Linked DNA regions of Mesorhizobium opportunistum WSM2075. The protein of the gene in region 2 interacts with the protein of the main gene of each other region in a pairwise test. Links are inferred from orthologs where the notes say so. Each region holds a gene or a part of one and is shown on either strand. Other genes may lie near its edges.

The links. The genes of interacting proteins can lie anywhere in the genome.
Region 1: the proteins of dnaQ (region 2) and MESOP_RS00290 interact in binary tests that used the Escherichia coli proteins (3 or more experiments, as listed by UniProt). The link is inferred for Mesorhizobium opportunistum WSM2075 from one-to-one orthologs.

Annotation. Positions count from the first base shown.
Region 1 is NC_015675.1:60,882-66,940, forward strand. Bases 991-3,907 are described here. They hold MESOP_RS00290 (DNA polymerase III subunit gamma/tau), read right to left. Parts: upstream 3,388-3,907; coding sequence 1,594-3,387; downstream 991-1,593. Other genes in these bases: MESOP_RS00280 (hypothetical protein), read right to left, coding at 991-1,209; MESOP_RS00285 (YbaB/EbfC family nucleoid-associated protein), read right to left, coding at 1,229-1,552; MESOP_RS00295 (HIT family protein), read left to right, coding at 3,738-3,907. Also shown: MESOP_RS00275 (cell wall hydrolase), read right to left, coding at 1-566; more of MESOP_RS00280, read right to left, coding at 802-990; more of MESOP_RS00295, read left to right, coding at 3,908-4,157; nudC (NAD(+) diphosphatase), read left to right, coding at 4,211-5,155; MESOP_RS00305 (Dabb family protein), read left to right, coding at 5,187-5,486; MESOP_RS00310 (prephenate dehydratase), read right to left, coding at 5,488-6,059. UniProt on the Escherichia coli protein: Part of the beta sliding clamp loading complex, which hydrolyzes ATP to load the beta clamp onto primed DNA to form the DNA replication pre-initiation complex.
Region 2 is NC_015675.1:941,301-948,993, forward strand. What follows is about bases 2,609-5,599. They hold dnaQ (DNA polymerase III subunit epsilon), read right to left. Parts: upstream 4,472-5,599; coding sequence 3,746-4,471; downstream 2,609-3,745. Other genes in these bases: MESOP_RS04415 (isochorismatase family protein), read left to right, coding at 2,609-2,773; MESOP_RS04420 (alpha/beta hydrolase), read left to right, coding at 2,783-3,742; coaE (dephospho-CoA kinase), read right to left, coding at 4,690-5,277; MESOP_RS04435 (shikimate dehydrogenase), read right to left, coding at 5,274-5,599. Outside these bases: MESOP_RS04405 (GlxA family transcriptional regulator), read left to right, coding at 1-374; MESOP_RS04410 (M24 family metallopeptidase), read left to right, coding at 696-2,000; more of MESOP_RS04415, read left to right, coding at 2,093-2,608; more of MESOP_RS04435, read right to left, coding at 5,600-6,116; MESOP_RS04440 (Maf-like protein), read right to left, coding at 6,109-6,708; MESOP_RS04445 (pyruvate, water dikinase regulatory protein), read right to left, coding at 6,947-7,693. UniProt on the Escherichia coli protein: DNA polymerase III is a complex, multichain enzyme responsible for most of the replicative synthesis in bacteria. The epsilon subunit contain the editing function and is a proofreading 3'-5' exonuclease.

The DNA.
Region 1 (6,059 bases), 880 kb from region 2 along the record:
ACCGAGGCAACCATCGGCTCATCGGGCAGCGGCTGCCAGTTGCGGCCACGTTTCTCGTAGAAGGCGTTGCCGCCGGCAACCATGGTGTAGTGCATGTTCTTGTAGGGGAAGCGCAGGCCGGCGGTATGGAAATACATGGTGTTCTTGAGCTTGGCCTTGCGCTCGCCCTTGAGCACGGCGTCGGCGGCTTCCTCGACATCGGGCATTGCGCGCGAATTCATCGGCCTTGTCATGACGCCGGGCGCGAACTGTCCAGGCTCGCCCACCACCTGGCAAATGGTGCTGCCATGGTTGCCGGAGCGCAGCCGGTTCATCACCACGGTGCCGACGGCGATCATGCCGTCGCGGCTCGAGCGGTTGGATTCGAAGAACATCGCCCTTTCCAGGCATTCCCTGTCCTTCGGCGTGTGGCTGTAGGCGCGCGAACTGAGGAAACTCGGCGTGATGGCGTCAGTCAGGCTGGCAACGGACATGCCGTGCGACGTGGTCTGGCTGCATGCAGCCAAGAACAGCGGAGAGGTAACGACGCCGAGCAACAGCGGCGCCTTCCATCGCGTGACAATCAACAGGTAACCCTCTCACTTCACTTCGATGCCCGCCCCCAGGCTGCGGCAAGAATGAGACACTTTCGGGCAAAATGATGGCCAAAACGTTATTAGCAGGGTACTGTTGCATAATTAGCACAATTTCTTGGCTTTTCAGATAGATCGAGCCATCGTTTCACAAAACCGATGACCGCTTTCTCTCTGTTTCGCCGCAATTCGGAAGGGGAAATCCGAATCACGCTCTTCCTGAACCGCTCTATCGTCCTGCCGCCGCCACGGCCGGCTGGCCGGGCTCGAGTTCCTCGACTTTCTCAGAAAACAGGCCGCGTGCGAGGAAGAGCCTACGAGCGTTCCTGGCCGCCGGCGCGATCCTTCCCGGCCAGTCGCTGTGGATGAATTCGGCCTTGGTGAAGTCGGGATTTGTTTCGGAGGCCGCCTCGAGGAATTCGGCGATCTCCAGCACGACCGCGCGCTCCTCCCTGGAAAGCGCCGACGTGCCGGCCTCGATCGACGGGCGGTGGACGAAGTCCTCGAACAGATAGAAGTAGCCCTTGATGCCGACGAGATCGACGCCCGCGTCGCAATCGGCGAGGATTTCCAGGATCTCGTAGATCCTGTTGCGGATACGCTGCTCGATCAGTCTTTCGGACGGCTCATCGGTCATGGAGCTGCGGCCGCCGGACCTAGAACGGCAGTTTCATTCCCGGCGGAATCGGCAGGCCGGCGGTCAGCGCCTTGGTCTTTTCCTGCATGATCTGCTCGACCTTGACCCTGGCGTCATTGTGCGCGGCGAGCAGCAGGTCCTCGAGGACTTCGACATCGTCCTCCTTGAACAGCGACGGATCGATCTTCAGCGACTTCATCTCGAATTTCCCGGTCAGGGTGACGCTTACCAGGCCGCCGCCGGACTGGCCGGCGGCTTCGACCGTGGCAATCTCGTCCTGCATGGCCTGGAACTTGGCCTGCATTTCCTTTGCCTTGCCCATCAGGCCGAGAAGATCTTTCATGGTCCGATCCTTGTTCTTGGTTGGTCGGGGTTCTTGGTTTGTCAGGCGTCGTCGTCATCCGCCGGCGGTTCGACCGGCACTTCGGCTTGGTCCGCGTCCGCTTCCGGCGCGTCGGGAATGCGCACGTCGATGATCTTGGCACCGGGAAAGCGCGCCAATATGGCAGCCACGGCCGGATCGCTCTTGGCATCGAGGAAAGCGTTCTCGCGCCTGGTCGATTCCATTTCGGCCAGCGTCTGTCCGCCCTCTTCCTTCGACAACGAGACGAGCCAGTTGCGGCCGGTCCAGGCGCGCAATTTCATCGTCAGGTCGTTGAGCAGCATCTTGGGCGCATCGTCGGTCAGGCTGACGTCGATACGGCCGGGCTCGATGCGCACGAGGCGAATGCAGCGCTTGACCAGCACCTTGAAGGCGATGTCGCGCTGCGCATCGGCAAGCGCAACGATGTCGGCGAGCGATTTCAGCGGTACCGGCTGCGCCTCCGGCGCCGGCGGCGGAGGTGCTACGAAGGCGACCGGCGCAGGGGTGGCCTCGACCAGCCGCATGGTCTGTGCGCCGCCCTGCCCGGATGGCATGCGGGTCTGCGCGACCGCGCTGGCGCCGCCGCCATTGCCGGGACCCGCGGGCACCCCATTCGGGCGCGGCGCGCCATTTTGAACCGGAGAAGCGCCCTCGAGCGATCGCAGCGCCTCGTCCAGTGTCGGCAGGTCGGCGGCATGGGCCAGCCGGATCAGCACCATTTCGGCGGCGCTGACCGGCCGGTTGGAGGACTGCACCTCGGGAATGCCCTTGAGCAGCATCTGCCATGTCCGCGACAGCACCCTGACCGACAGCGCCCGGGCGAAGTCGGCGCCACGCTGCCGCTCGTCCTGCGACAGCGAGGCGTCGTCCATGGCGGTCGGCACGAACCGCAACCGGGTGACCAGATGGTTGAACTCGGCAAGATCGGTCAGCACGGCGGCCGGATCGGCGCCGGTGTCGTATTGCGCGCGGAATTCGGCCAGGACCGCCGCCACATCGCCTTTCATCACATGTTCGAACAGATCGACGATGCGGGCGCGATCGGCGAGGCCCAGCATGGCCCGTACCGCTTCGGCGCTGACGGAGCCGGCGCCATGGGCGATCGCCTGGTCGAGGATGGAGAGCGAATCGCGGGCCGAACCCTCGGCGGCGCGGGCGATCATCGCCAGCGCGTCGTCGTCGACCGAAATGCCTTCCTTGCCGGCAATCGAGGAGAGATGCGCGACCAGCGCGCCGGCATCGATGCGCCTCAGGTCAAAACGCTGGCAGCGCGACAGGACGGTGATCGGAACTTTGCGGATTTCGGTGGTGGCGAAGATGAATTTCACGTGCGGAGGTGGTTCCTCCAGCGTCTTCAAAAGGCCGTTAAAGGCCTGTGTCGACAGCATGTGCACTTCGTCGATGATGTAGACCTTGTAGCGGGCCGAGACCGGCGCATAGCGCACGCGTTCGATGATGTCCCTTATGTCGTCGATGCCGGTGTGCGAGGCGGCGTCCATCTCGATGACGTCGACATGGCGGCCTTCCATGATCGCTTGGCAATGCTCGCCGAGCACGGCAAGGTCGACCGAGGGCTGATCAACGGTGGCGGTCTTGTAATTGAGCGCCCGCGCCAGAATGCGCGCAGTGGTGGTCTTGCCGACACCGCGCACGCCTGTCAGCATCCACGCCTGGGCGATGCGGCCGGTGGCAAAGGCGTTGGTGAGGGTGCGCACCATCGGCTCCTGGCCGACGAGCTCGGAGAAGTTCGAGGGACGGTACTTGCGCGCCAGCACGCGATAGGCAGCGGCCTTTTCATTTCCCGCTTCGCTCATTCGCCCGTAAAGCTCCAAAAGGCTGCGCCCGAAGGCGGCCGATTCCTGCGCATAGTCTCGCCCGCGCTGCAATGCGTCGTCAATGTCGCGAGGAGGGCCGATGAGGTGGGAGGCTGGAACAATGACCCGTTCCGGGCTCGTTAGGGCTGCTTCCTTCCGGACCTGACCCGGTTGGCGAGTGGATCGTCCACCACCAACCTCCCGCTGTCCATATCGGCAATTGCGCGACGAAATGCAAGTGCGCAAGCGAATCGAGATCATCCCCAAGAGATTCGCTTGCAGCCCCGATGCAGCCGCTCTAGCGTTCATGGTTCGAGGAAACCAAGAAAAGCAAAGTAAGGGAAACGCCGATGTTGCCGGGCCTCAAGGCCGGATTCACGCTGGATGCCCGGCTGGAGGCGGACAGCGAGCAGTTGATGTGGCTTGGGCTGTGCGAATTGCGGGTGATGAACGATCGCCGCTGGCCATGGTTGCTGCTGGTGCCGCAGCGGCCTGGCGCGGAGGAAATCCATGACATGACCCCGCTCGACCAGGCAATGCTGACCTTCGAGACCAATATGGTGGCGCAGGCGCTGAAGAAAGTGACCGGCTGCACCAAGATCAACACCGGCGCGCTCGGCAACATCGTGCGCCAGCTGCATATCCATATTGTCGCCCGTTCCGAAGGCGATGCCGGCTGGCCAGGTCCGGTATGGGGGCACGGCCTGCGCGAGCCCTACCAGCGTTCCGAGCTGCGCCGGTTTGCCGAAACGATAAGGGCGGCGCTATAAGCGTTCCCCTGTGTTCATCCCAAGACATGTCATCCCAAAGCATCAGAGTCCCTATGAGCTTCAGCCTGTTTGACGCGCCCTTGCGCGAGCCGAGCCAATTCGTCGGCTTCGCCGGCAACACGATCGACCGCCAATCCGAAAACCGCGCCGACGATTCGGTCGACAAGGCGCTTGCCGATCCGACGACGCGGCTGCTCCTGATGAATGGCGGTCGGCTTCATCTGAAGCTCAGGGAAGGCGGCAGCCTCGATCCCTGGTTCGGGCTCACCGAGAGCGAGCCTTTCAAGCCTGCCTTCGACCGAGGCGTTTTGCTCGGCTTCTCCGAACAGGGGCCGGTTGTCGCCGTGCTGGCCGGCGTCGATCCCGAACAGCTGCCAGAAACCGTCAAGGCGATCGACTACCGCTCGGTCTACATGCAAGGGCTGATCGACGAAGCGGCCGCCGGCGCGATGGCGCAGGGCGCCGCCCTGCTCGCTTGGCATGCCAGCCATCGCTTCTGCAGCAAATGCGGCACGCAATCGGAAATGCGGGCCGGCGGCTACAAGCGGCATTGCCCGAATTGCGGCACCGAGCATTTTCCGCGCACCGACCCGGTGGCGATCATGCTGACGGCGACCCGGGAGAAATGCCTGCTTGGGCGCGGCGCCCATTTCGCGCCGGGCATGTATTCCGCACTGGCCGGCTTCATCGAGCCGGGCGAGACGATCGAGGCGGCGGTGCGTCGCGAGACCTTGGAGGAAGCCGGCATCCGGCTCGGCCGCGTCGTCTATCATGCCAGCCAGCCCTGGCCGTTTCCCTATTCGCTGATGATCGGCTGCTTCGGCGAGCCGCTCAACGAGGACATCCAGGCCGACCTCAACGAGTTGGAAGACTGCCGCTGGTTCGGCCGCGACGAGGTGCGCCTGATGCTGGCCCGGGAACATCCCGGCAATCTGGTCACGCCGCCGAAAGGCGCCATTGCGCATCACCTGATCCGAGCCTGGGTGGACAGCGAATAACGAATACCGAAAGTCATTGCAGGAGAGGCAAATGATCCGTCACACAGTGGTCTTCACGCTGAAACATCAGCCACACTCGCTGGAGGAGAAGCGGTTCCTCGTCGACGCCAGGAAAATCCTCACGGCGATCCGGGGCGTCACGCATTTCGAGCAGTTGCGGCAGGTCAGCCCCAAAAACGACTATCAGTTCGGCTTCTCGATGGAGTTCGCCGACCAAGCCGCCTATACGAGATACAACGACCATCCCGACCATGTCGCCTTCGTGCGCGACCGCTGGGTGCCGGAGGTCGAGAAATTTCTCGAGATCGATTACGTGCCGCTGGGCTGGTAGCTCAGTCCGCCACCTTCCACTGCTCACGCGACTCACTGGCCGGGTAGACGCCCAGGATGCGCACTTCCCGCGAGAAGAAGCGGAGTTCTTCCAGCGCCAGCTTGACCAGCGGATCGTCGGGATGGCCCTCGATGTCGGCGTAGAACAGCGTCGCCGTGAACGCACCGAGCTGGTAGCTCTCCAGCTTGGTCATGTTGATGCCGTTGGTGGCAAAGCCGCCCATGGCCTTGTAAAGCGCTGCCGGCACGTTGCGGACGCGGAAGATGAAGGTCGTCATCATCTTGACGTCGGGTGACGGGCGCTCGGCCCATTGCTTGTTCTTGGTCAGGACGACGAAACGGGTGACGTTGGAATCGGTGTCCTCGACATTCTCCTCGATGAGGTCGAGCCCGTAGAGCGTCGCGGCAAGCGCCGGCGACAAGGCAGCCATGGTGCGGTCCTTGACCTCGGAGACCATCTTGGCCGCACCCGCCGTGTCGCCCGCGACGATCGCCTTCCAGCCGTTCTTGCGGACGTATTTGCGGCACTGGCCAAGCGCATGGATGTGGCTGTGCACGGTCTTGATCTCGTCGC
Region 2 (7,693 bases):
GCCAGTTGCGTTCCAGCGTCGACCGCAAGCTGATGCCGCTCAGGCTGCGCACCGGCGTGCAGAACGAGCTGGTGCTGTCGGCGATCGCCATCATGGAGGACGCGGTGGAGGAGCGGCTCGGCATGGCGGAGCTGACGGCCCGGCTCGGCGTGTCCTCCGACAAGCTCGAGCGCAGTTTTCGGTCCGAACTCGCCATCTCGCCCAACGGCTACTACCGGCGGCTCAGGCTGAAACGCGCCGCCGACCTGCTGGCGCACTCGACGCTTGCCGTGCGCGACGTGGCTCTGGCCTGCGGCTTCGCCTCGATGTCGAGCTTTGCCCGGGCCTTTCGGGAAGAGCATGGGCACGCGCCGAAACTGGCGAGGAGGCAGTAGTTTGCGCTCACTGACGCTATGAGAGGTTAGCGGGACAGCACCCCCCTCTGTCCTGCCGGACATCTCCCCCGCAAGGGGGGAGATTGGCAGTTTCGATGCCGCCGTTCACCTTGCATCGCTGGAGATTGGCGAAAGCCGGAAATGACAGCTGATCTCCCCCCTTGCGGGGGAGATGCCCGGCAGGGCAGAGGGGGGTGCTGTCCCGCCAGCATCTCTCATTGGCCCAGCGGCATTCCGCACAACACACGCGGTTTTCCGCACAATCCTCCGGTCCCCGCTGCGCCATGCTCAGCCCTCCCAACCCACCAAGGCCAGCCACCCATGAGCATCGTCGTTTTCGACCCCGACAGCACCGAGGACGTCGACTTCAAGGATCGCATGCGCCACCCCGCGGCGGCGGATTCGGCGGGCGGCATGTGGTTGTCCGACACCGAGCCGTCCTTCATCGACGCCGACGCCCTGCGCAAAGGCCGGCTGGCCAAGCTGCGCGGCTGGATGCGTGAGGCCGGCTATGGCGGGGTCGTGCTGTTCGACCCCTACAACCAGCGCTACGCCACCGGCTCGCGCAACATGTTCGGCTATTTCCTGCGCAACTCGACCCGTTATTTCTTTATCCCGACCGAAGGGCCGATCGTGCTGTTCGAGTATCCGCAGAGCTACCATGTCTCGATGGTGCTCGACACGATCGACGAGGCGCGTCCTTCCAAGCTCGTCTGGTCGTCGGTCTCCGGCCGCGACGACGAGACCGCCGGCCCGTTCGCCGACGAGATCGCGGAACTGTTGAAAAAGCATGGCGGCGGCTCGATGAAGCTCGGGCTCGACCGCTGCAGCCATCTGCAGGCGCTGGCGCTGGAAAAACGCGGCTGCGAGGTCAAGGATTGCCAGGGCGAGATTCTTGCCGTGCGCGCGGTGAAGACGCCCGAGGAAGTGAAGTGCCTGCAGGTGTCGATGGCTGGCGCCGAGGCCGCGGTCTACGCGGTGCGCGAGGCGATCAAACCCGGCGTCTCCGAAAACGAGCTGTTCGCCATCATGTATGGCGAGGTCATCCGCCAGGGCGGCGAGTTCATCGAGACGCGGCTGTTGACGTCGGGCCAGCGCACCAACCCGTGGTTCAACGAGGCCAGCGGCCGCAAGATCCGGCCCGGCGAACTTTTGGCGCTCGATACCGACACGATCGGCTGCTATGGCTATTATTCCGATTTCTCGCGCACCTTCCGCTGCGGGCCGGGCAAGCCGACCGACTACCAGAAGTCGCTCTACCGCATGGCGCATGACCAGGTTCAACACAACATTTCGATCGTCAAACCCGGCATGGCGTTCCGCGAGATCGCCGAGAAGGCCTGGAAGATCCCGGACCGTTTCGTCGACCAGCGCTACACCTCGGTCATGCACGGCGTCGGCATGCATGGCGAGACACCGTTCATTGCCCATGCCATGGATTACGAGACCTATGGCCGCGACGGCCATATCGTGCCAGGCATGGTGGTGAGCGTGGAAAGCTATATAGGCGAGAAGGGCGGCCGCGAGGGCGTCAAGCTGGAGGACGAGATCCTGATCACCGAGACTGGTACGGAGCTTCTGTCGCGCTTCCCCTATGAGGACGAGTTTTTGGAGAAGCAGGTTTGACGGTGGTAACCAATGAGCGCCTCGTTCCTGTCCCGCCGGCCTACGGAAGAGTCTTTGGCTGCCTTGCCCATGCATCACCCAGGCGCATCCGCATGAAAAGCCCCATCTCCATGAAGCGCGGCACCGTGGCCGCCGTCTTCATCGACCTGCAGGAGGAGCACCGGCAGGATCCGCGCTATCTGGTCGAGGGCTTTGCCAACATCCTCGCCAACGTCCAGCGCCTGCAGGCGGCGGCGCGGCAGAACCATGTGCCGCTCTATCACTGGGCCTATATCGTCGATCTCGACAAACAGGACCGGCCGTTTCACCCGGTCGGGGCCGACGGCAAGTCGGCCTTCTCCGACAAGAGCGACCCGCTGACCGAAATCTGCCAAGAGGTGGCGCCGGCCGAGGGCGAGGCGCTGCTGATCAAGGCCGAGGCCAGCGCCTTCCGTTCGGGGCCGGGTGCCGATCAGTTGAAGGCAAGCGGCATCGAATGGCTTGTCGTCGCCGGCGTCTGGACGGAGGCCTGCATCGACGCATCCGTGAAGGACGCCGTGGCCAGGGGATTTCGCGTGCTGCTGGTCAAGGATGCCTGCGGCAGCGGCAGCGCGGCCATGCACCAGACCGGCATCCTCAACCTCGCCAACCGGCTCTATGGCGGCGCGGTCATCGACACCGACGGCGCCTGCCGGCTGCTGGCGGGCGAAAGCGTGACGGCCTGGCAGGTCGAGGGCTCGGTGCCGCTGCGCTTCAGCTTCGACAATGCGGCCGCGCTCTATGCCGAGCTTTGAATTGCCGGCATGACTGACAAGACCAGCCGCGGCGAATACGAGACACGGCTCGATCCGGCGCTGTGGGCCTATATCGACGCCATCAATGCCTGGTATCCGCCCGAAACCGTCGACCTGCCGATCGCCAAACAGCGCGCGATCTACGACCGCATGTGCCGGGCGCTGCGCCAGCCCTATCCGCCCGGCGTCATCGCCAAGGACGGGCTGATCGCTGCCGCCGGCCGCGACATTCCCGTCCGGCGCTACCAGCTCGCCGGCACCGCCGCGCGGGCAAAAGTGCTCTATTTCCATGGCGGCGGCTTCATTCTTGGCGGGCTCGACAGCCATGACGACATCTGCGCGGAAATCTGTGCCGGCACCGGCTATGCCGTGCTGTCCGTCGACTACCGTCTGGCGCCCGAACATATCCACCCCGCCGCCTTCGACGATGCGCTGGCCGCCTTCGAATGGGCGGCGGCCACGACCGGCCAACCGATCGTGCTGTGCGGCGAGAGCGCCGGCGGCAATCTGGCGGCGGCGGTGGCGCAGGCGACGCGCGGTCATCCCCGCGCTGCGATCGGCCAGGTGCTGATTTATCCCGGCCTCGGCGGCGACGAGAGGTCCGGCTCCTATGTCGAACACGCCAACGCGCCGCTGCTGTCCGTCGGCGACATTGCCTTCTACCGCGACGTGCGGTCGGCCAAGCGGCAATCGCAGGACGATCCGACATTTTCGCCTTTGCGCGACAGGAACTTCTCCGGCCTGCCACCGACGGTGATCGTCACGGCCGAATGCGATCCGCTGTCATCCGATGGCGAGACCTATCGCGACCGCATCCTGGCGACTGGCGGCAAGGCATGGTGGCATGAGGAAAAACGCCTGGTGCACAGTTTCCTGCGCGCCCGCACCACGGTGCCGGCGGCGGCGCAAGCCTTTGGGCGCATCATTTCGGCGATCGCGGCTCTGGGTCGCGGCGAGTGGCCGTACTGACTCTTACGACGCCGCGGCCTTTGCCTCGGATGATGTGGCCTTCAGCCAGAGCGCCTTTTCGCCGAGCGTGGCGACCATGGCGGCATGGGCGGCGCGCTCCGCCTCGGTCAGGCGCGGCAGCAACGGACCCGGGCGCACGGCGGCAATGATTTCGATGTGGCGGACATTTTCGCCGCGCTGCGCCGGCGCGGTCGCGCTGTCCAGGATGAGGGCGGCCTGCTTGCCGCCGATCAGCTCGATATAGACCTCGGCCAACAATTCGGAATCGAGCAAGGCACCGTGCTTGGTGCGCTTGGCGTTGTCGATGCCGTAGCGCCGGCAGAGGGCGTCAAGCGAGTTGGGGCCCATCGGGTGCTTGCGGCGCGCCAGCGCCAGCGTGTCGACGACAAGGCCGGGATCGATGACGGGATGGCCGAGCCGGCCGAATTCGACGTTGAGGAAGCCGATATCGAAGGTCGCATTGTGCGCGACCAGCTTGGCGCCGTCGGTGAAGGCCAGCCATTCCTCGACGATCTCGGCAAAGGTCGGCTTGCCCGCGAGGTCGGCAGCGCTGATGCCGTGCACGGCTTGCGCCTCCGCATGGATCGCGCGCCCTTGAGGATTGATGTAGTGGTGGAAGGTGCGGCCGGTCGGGAACCGGTTGACCAGCTCGACGCCGCCCAGCTCGATCACGCGGTCGTCGCGCGAATCCAGGCCGGTGGTTTCTGTATCGAAGATGATCTCGCGCATCGAATCAGGTGCTCCTGGGAGCAGAATCGCGAGACCGGAACAAAATGGCAATGGGAAATGCCTGTTTTCCCTTCTCCCCTTGCGGGAGGTGGCCGCGAAGCGGTCGGATGAGGGGTGCTCCAGGGAAAGCGGACGCCTCACTCCGCTGGAACACCCCCTCATCCGTCTCGGCGCTGCGCGCCGATCCACCTTCCCCCCACAAGGGGGGAAGGAAGAGCCTAGTGATCCCCAGTGAACTCCGCGATGATCGCATCGACCTCAGCACGTGCGGCATCCATCCCCTCGCCGGTGTCGATGACGAAATCCGCCAGCCTGCGCTTTTCGGCATCCGGCACTTGCTTGGCCAGGATCGCCGCCAGCTTTTCTTCGGTCATCCCTGGTCGTGCCAGCACGCGTTGACGCTGGACTTCGGCGGGTGCGGTGACGACGATGACCTTGTCGACGCGGTTGCGGCCGCCGGTTTCGAACAGCAGCGGAATGTCGAGCACGGCGATCGATTCGCCCGCGGTACGATGCCTGGCCAGGAAGGCGTCGGCGTCGGCGCGCACGAGCGGATGGATGATGGCTTCGAGTTGCTTCAGCGCGGCGGGGTCACCAAGTACACGGGCGCCAAGTCTTGCTCGATCGACCACGCCGGCAGCGGTTGTTCCCGGGAAAGCCGCCTCGACCAGAGGCGCTGCCTTGCCGGCATAGAGGCGGTGTACCGTCTCGTCGGAATCGTGGACTGGCACGCCGGCCTCGGCGAACATCTTGGCCGTCGTCGACTTGCCCATGCCGATCGAACCGGTGAGGCCGAGCACGATCATGGTTTCGGCACCAGGTCGGCTACGATGATCGCGCGCAGCTCGGCCGTGACTTGCGGCCTGACGCCGAACCAGTGTTCGAAACCGGGCACGGCCTGGTTGAGCAGCATGCCGAGGCCGTCCACCGTCTTCAGCCCCCGGGCGCTTGCGGCGGCAAGCAGCGGTGTTTCCAGCGGCACATAGACAAGGTCGGTGACGATCGCATGGCTCGGCAGCAGGGCCGGATCGGCGGCGAGGCCCTCATTGCCGACCATGCCGAGCGCCGTGGTGTTGACCAGCAGGCCGGCATCGACAAGCAGTTCGCCGGTCTCAGCCATGCCGTGCGCCGAAACGCCGGCGCCGAAACGATCGCGCAACTCCACCGCCCGGGCGAGCGTTCGGTTGACGATGCGGATGTCGGAAATGCCGCGCTCTTTCAGCGCGTGGATGACGGCGCGGGAGGCACCGCCGGCGCCGAGCACGACCGCGGGGCCGGTGTTCGCCCAGCCCGGCGCGTGGTCGTCGAGATTGGCGGCAAAGCCATGGCCGTCGGTGTTGCCGCCCCACAGCGTGCCGTCCTCGAACCACAGCGTGTTGACGGCGCCGATCTCCTCCGCCGCCTGGTCGCGGCGGCCGGCCAGCGCAAAGGCGGCTTCCTTGTGCGGGATGGTGACATTGCCGCCGCGATAGCCGTTGGCCTGCAGGGTTGCCAGGAATTCGGCAAAGTCGTGCGGCGCGACATCGATCGCCTCGTAGCTGCCGTCGATGCCATGCTTGGCCAGCCAATGGCCGTGGATCTTCGGCGAGCGCGAATGCTTGATCGGATGGCCAGTGACAAAGGCCTTCTTCGTCGCCTCAGCCATCGATCGCTCCCAGCGTGCGCAGTTCGGCCAGCAGCGGCAAAAGCGGCAGGCCGACAATGGTGAAATGGTCGCCTTCGATCTTCTCGAAGAGCTGGACGCCTTCGCCCTCGACCTGGTAGGCGCCGACGCTGGCCAGCGCCCTGGCGCCGACGCGGGCGAGGTGGCGGCCGATGAAGGCGGGATCGAGCTTGCGCATGGTCATGGAGGCAATGCCGACATGGCGCCACAGCACCTTGCCGTCACGCACCAGGACGGCAGCGCTGTTGAGCTGGTGGGTCTTGCCGGACAGCGCCAGCAAATGACGCCGCGCGCCTTCCATGTCGGCGGGCTTGTGGAACACCTCGTCACCCAGCGACAAGGTCTGGTCGCAGCCGAGCACCAGGGCCCCTGGCCTGCGCTCGCTCACCTCGGTGGCCTTGGCCTCGGCCAGCACCAGGGCGACGTCTTCCGGCGAAACACCGCTATCCTGCAACGGCGCCTCGAGCGCGCGCTCGTCGACCTCGGCCGGCACCGCCTCGACGTCGATACCGGCATCGAGCAGCATCGCCTTGCGGAACGGACTGCCGGAAGCGAGGATGATTTTCTCGGTCATGCTTGTTCACCAGAGTTGGCGTTCCGTCACGCACCCCTCATCCGACCGAGCTTCGCTCGGCCACCTTCTCCCACAAGGGGAGAAGGGAGGTGCTGCGCTGACGCTGCTGCAAATCGCCAACTGGTGGTAATCTGCGGGACGCTAGCGCCGAGTTCTTCCTTCTCCCCTTGTGGAGAAGGTGTCGCCGAAGGCGACGGATGAGGGGTGCGTGACGGAATGCTCACTTATCTCGTCTGCCCTAGCGCGACTTCCCCCGCAGGGCAACGATCGCCGCCGCGGTTTCCTCGATCGAGCGGCGGCTGACGTCGATCATCGGCCAGCCATGGCGCGTGCAGATCTGGCGGGCGTAGGCGAGTTCTTCGTTGATGGCGGCGCGGTCGACATAATCGGTCGGCACGTAGGAGCTGCTGTTGCCCAGGATGCGGTTCTGGCGGACATGCGAGATGCGTTCGGCGGTGGCGATCAACCCGACCACCAGGGGGGTCTTGGCCGCGACCAGGCTTTCGGGAACGGGCACGCCGAGCACGATCGGAATGTTGGCGGTCTTGATGCCGCGATTGGCGAGATAGATGCTGGTCGGCGTCTTCGAGGTGCGCGAGATGCCGATCAGCACGACATCGGCATCGTCCATGTTGAGCGGCAACTGGCCGTCATCATGGTCCATGGTGAAGTTGAGCGCATCGATGCGGCGAAAATATTCGGCGTCGAGGACATGCTGGGCGCCGACGCGCCGGCCGGCCGGCGTGCCTAGATAGGACTGGAAGACGGTAAGCACCGGCTCCAGCACGGAGACGCAGGGCAGGCCCATCGCCGCACAGCGCTCATCGATGCCGCGCGCCAGTTTCTGGTCGACGACGGTGTAGAGAATGATGCCGGGCTCCTCCTCGATGTCCTCGAACACTTTCGCCACCTGCTTTTCGGTGCGGATCAGCGGGTAGATATGCTCGATGGCGCGCGCGTCCTTGTATTGCGCCGAAGCCGCCCG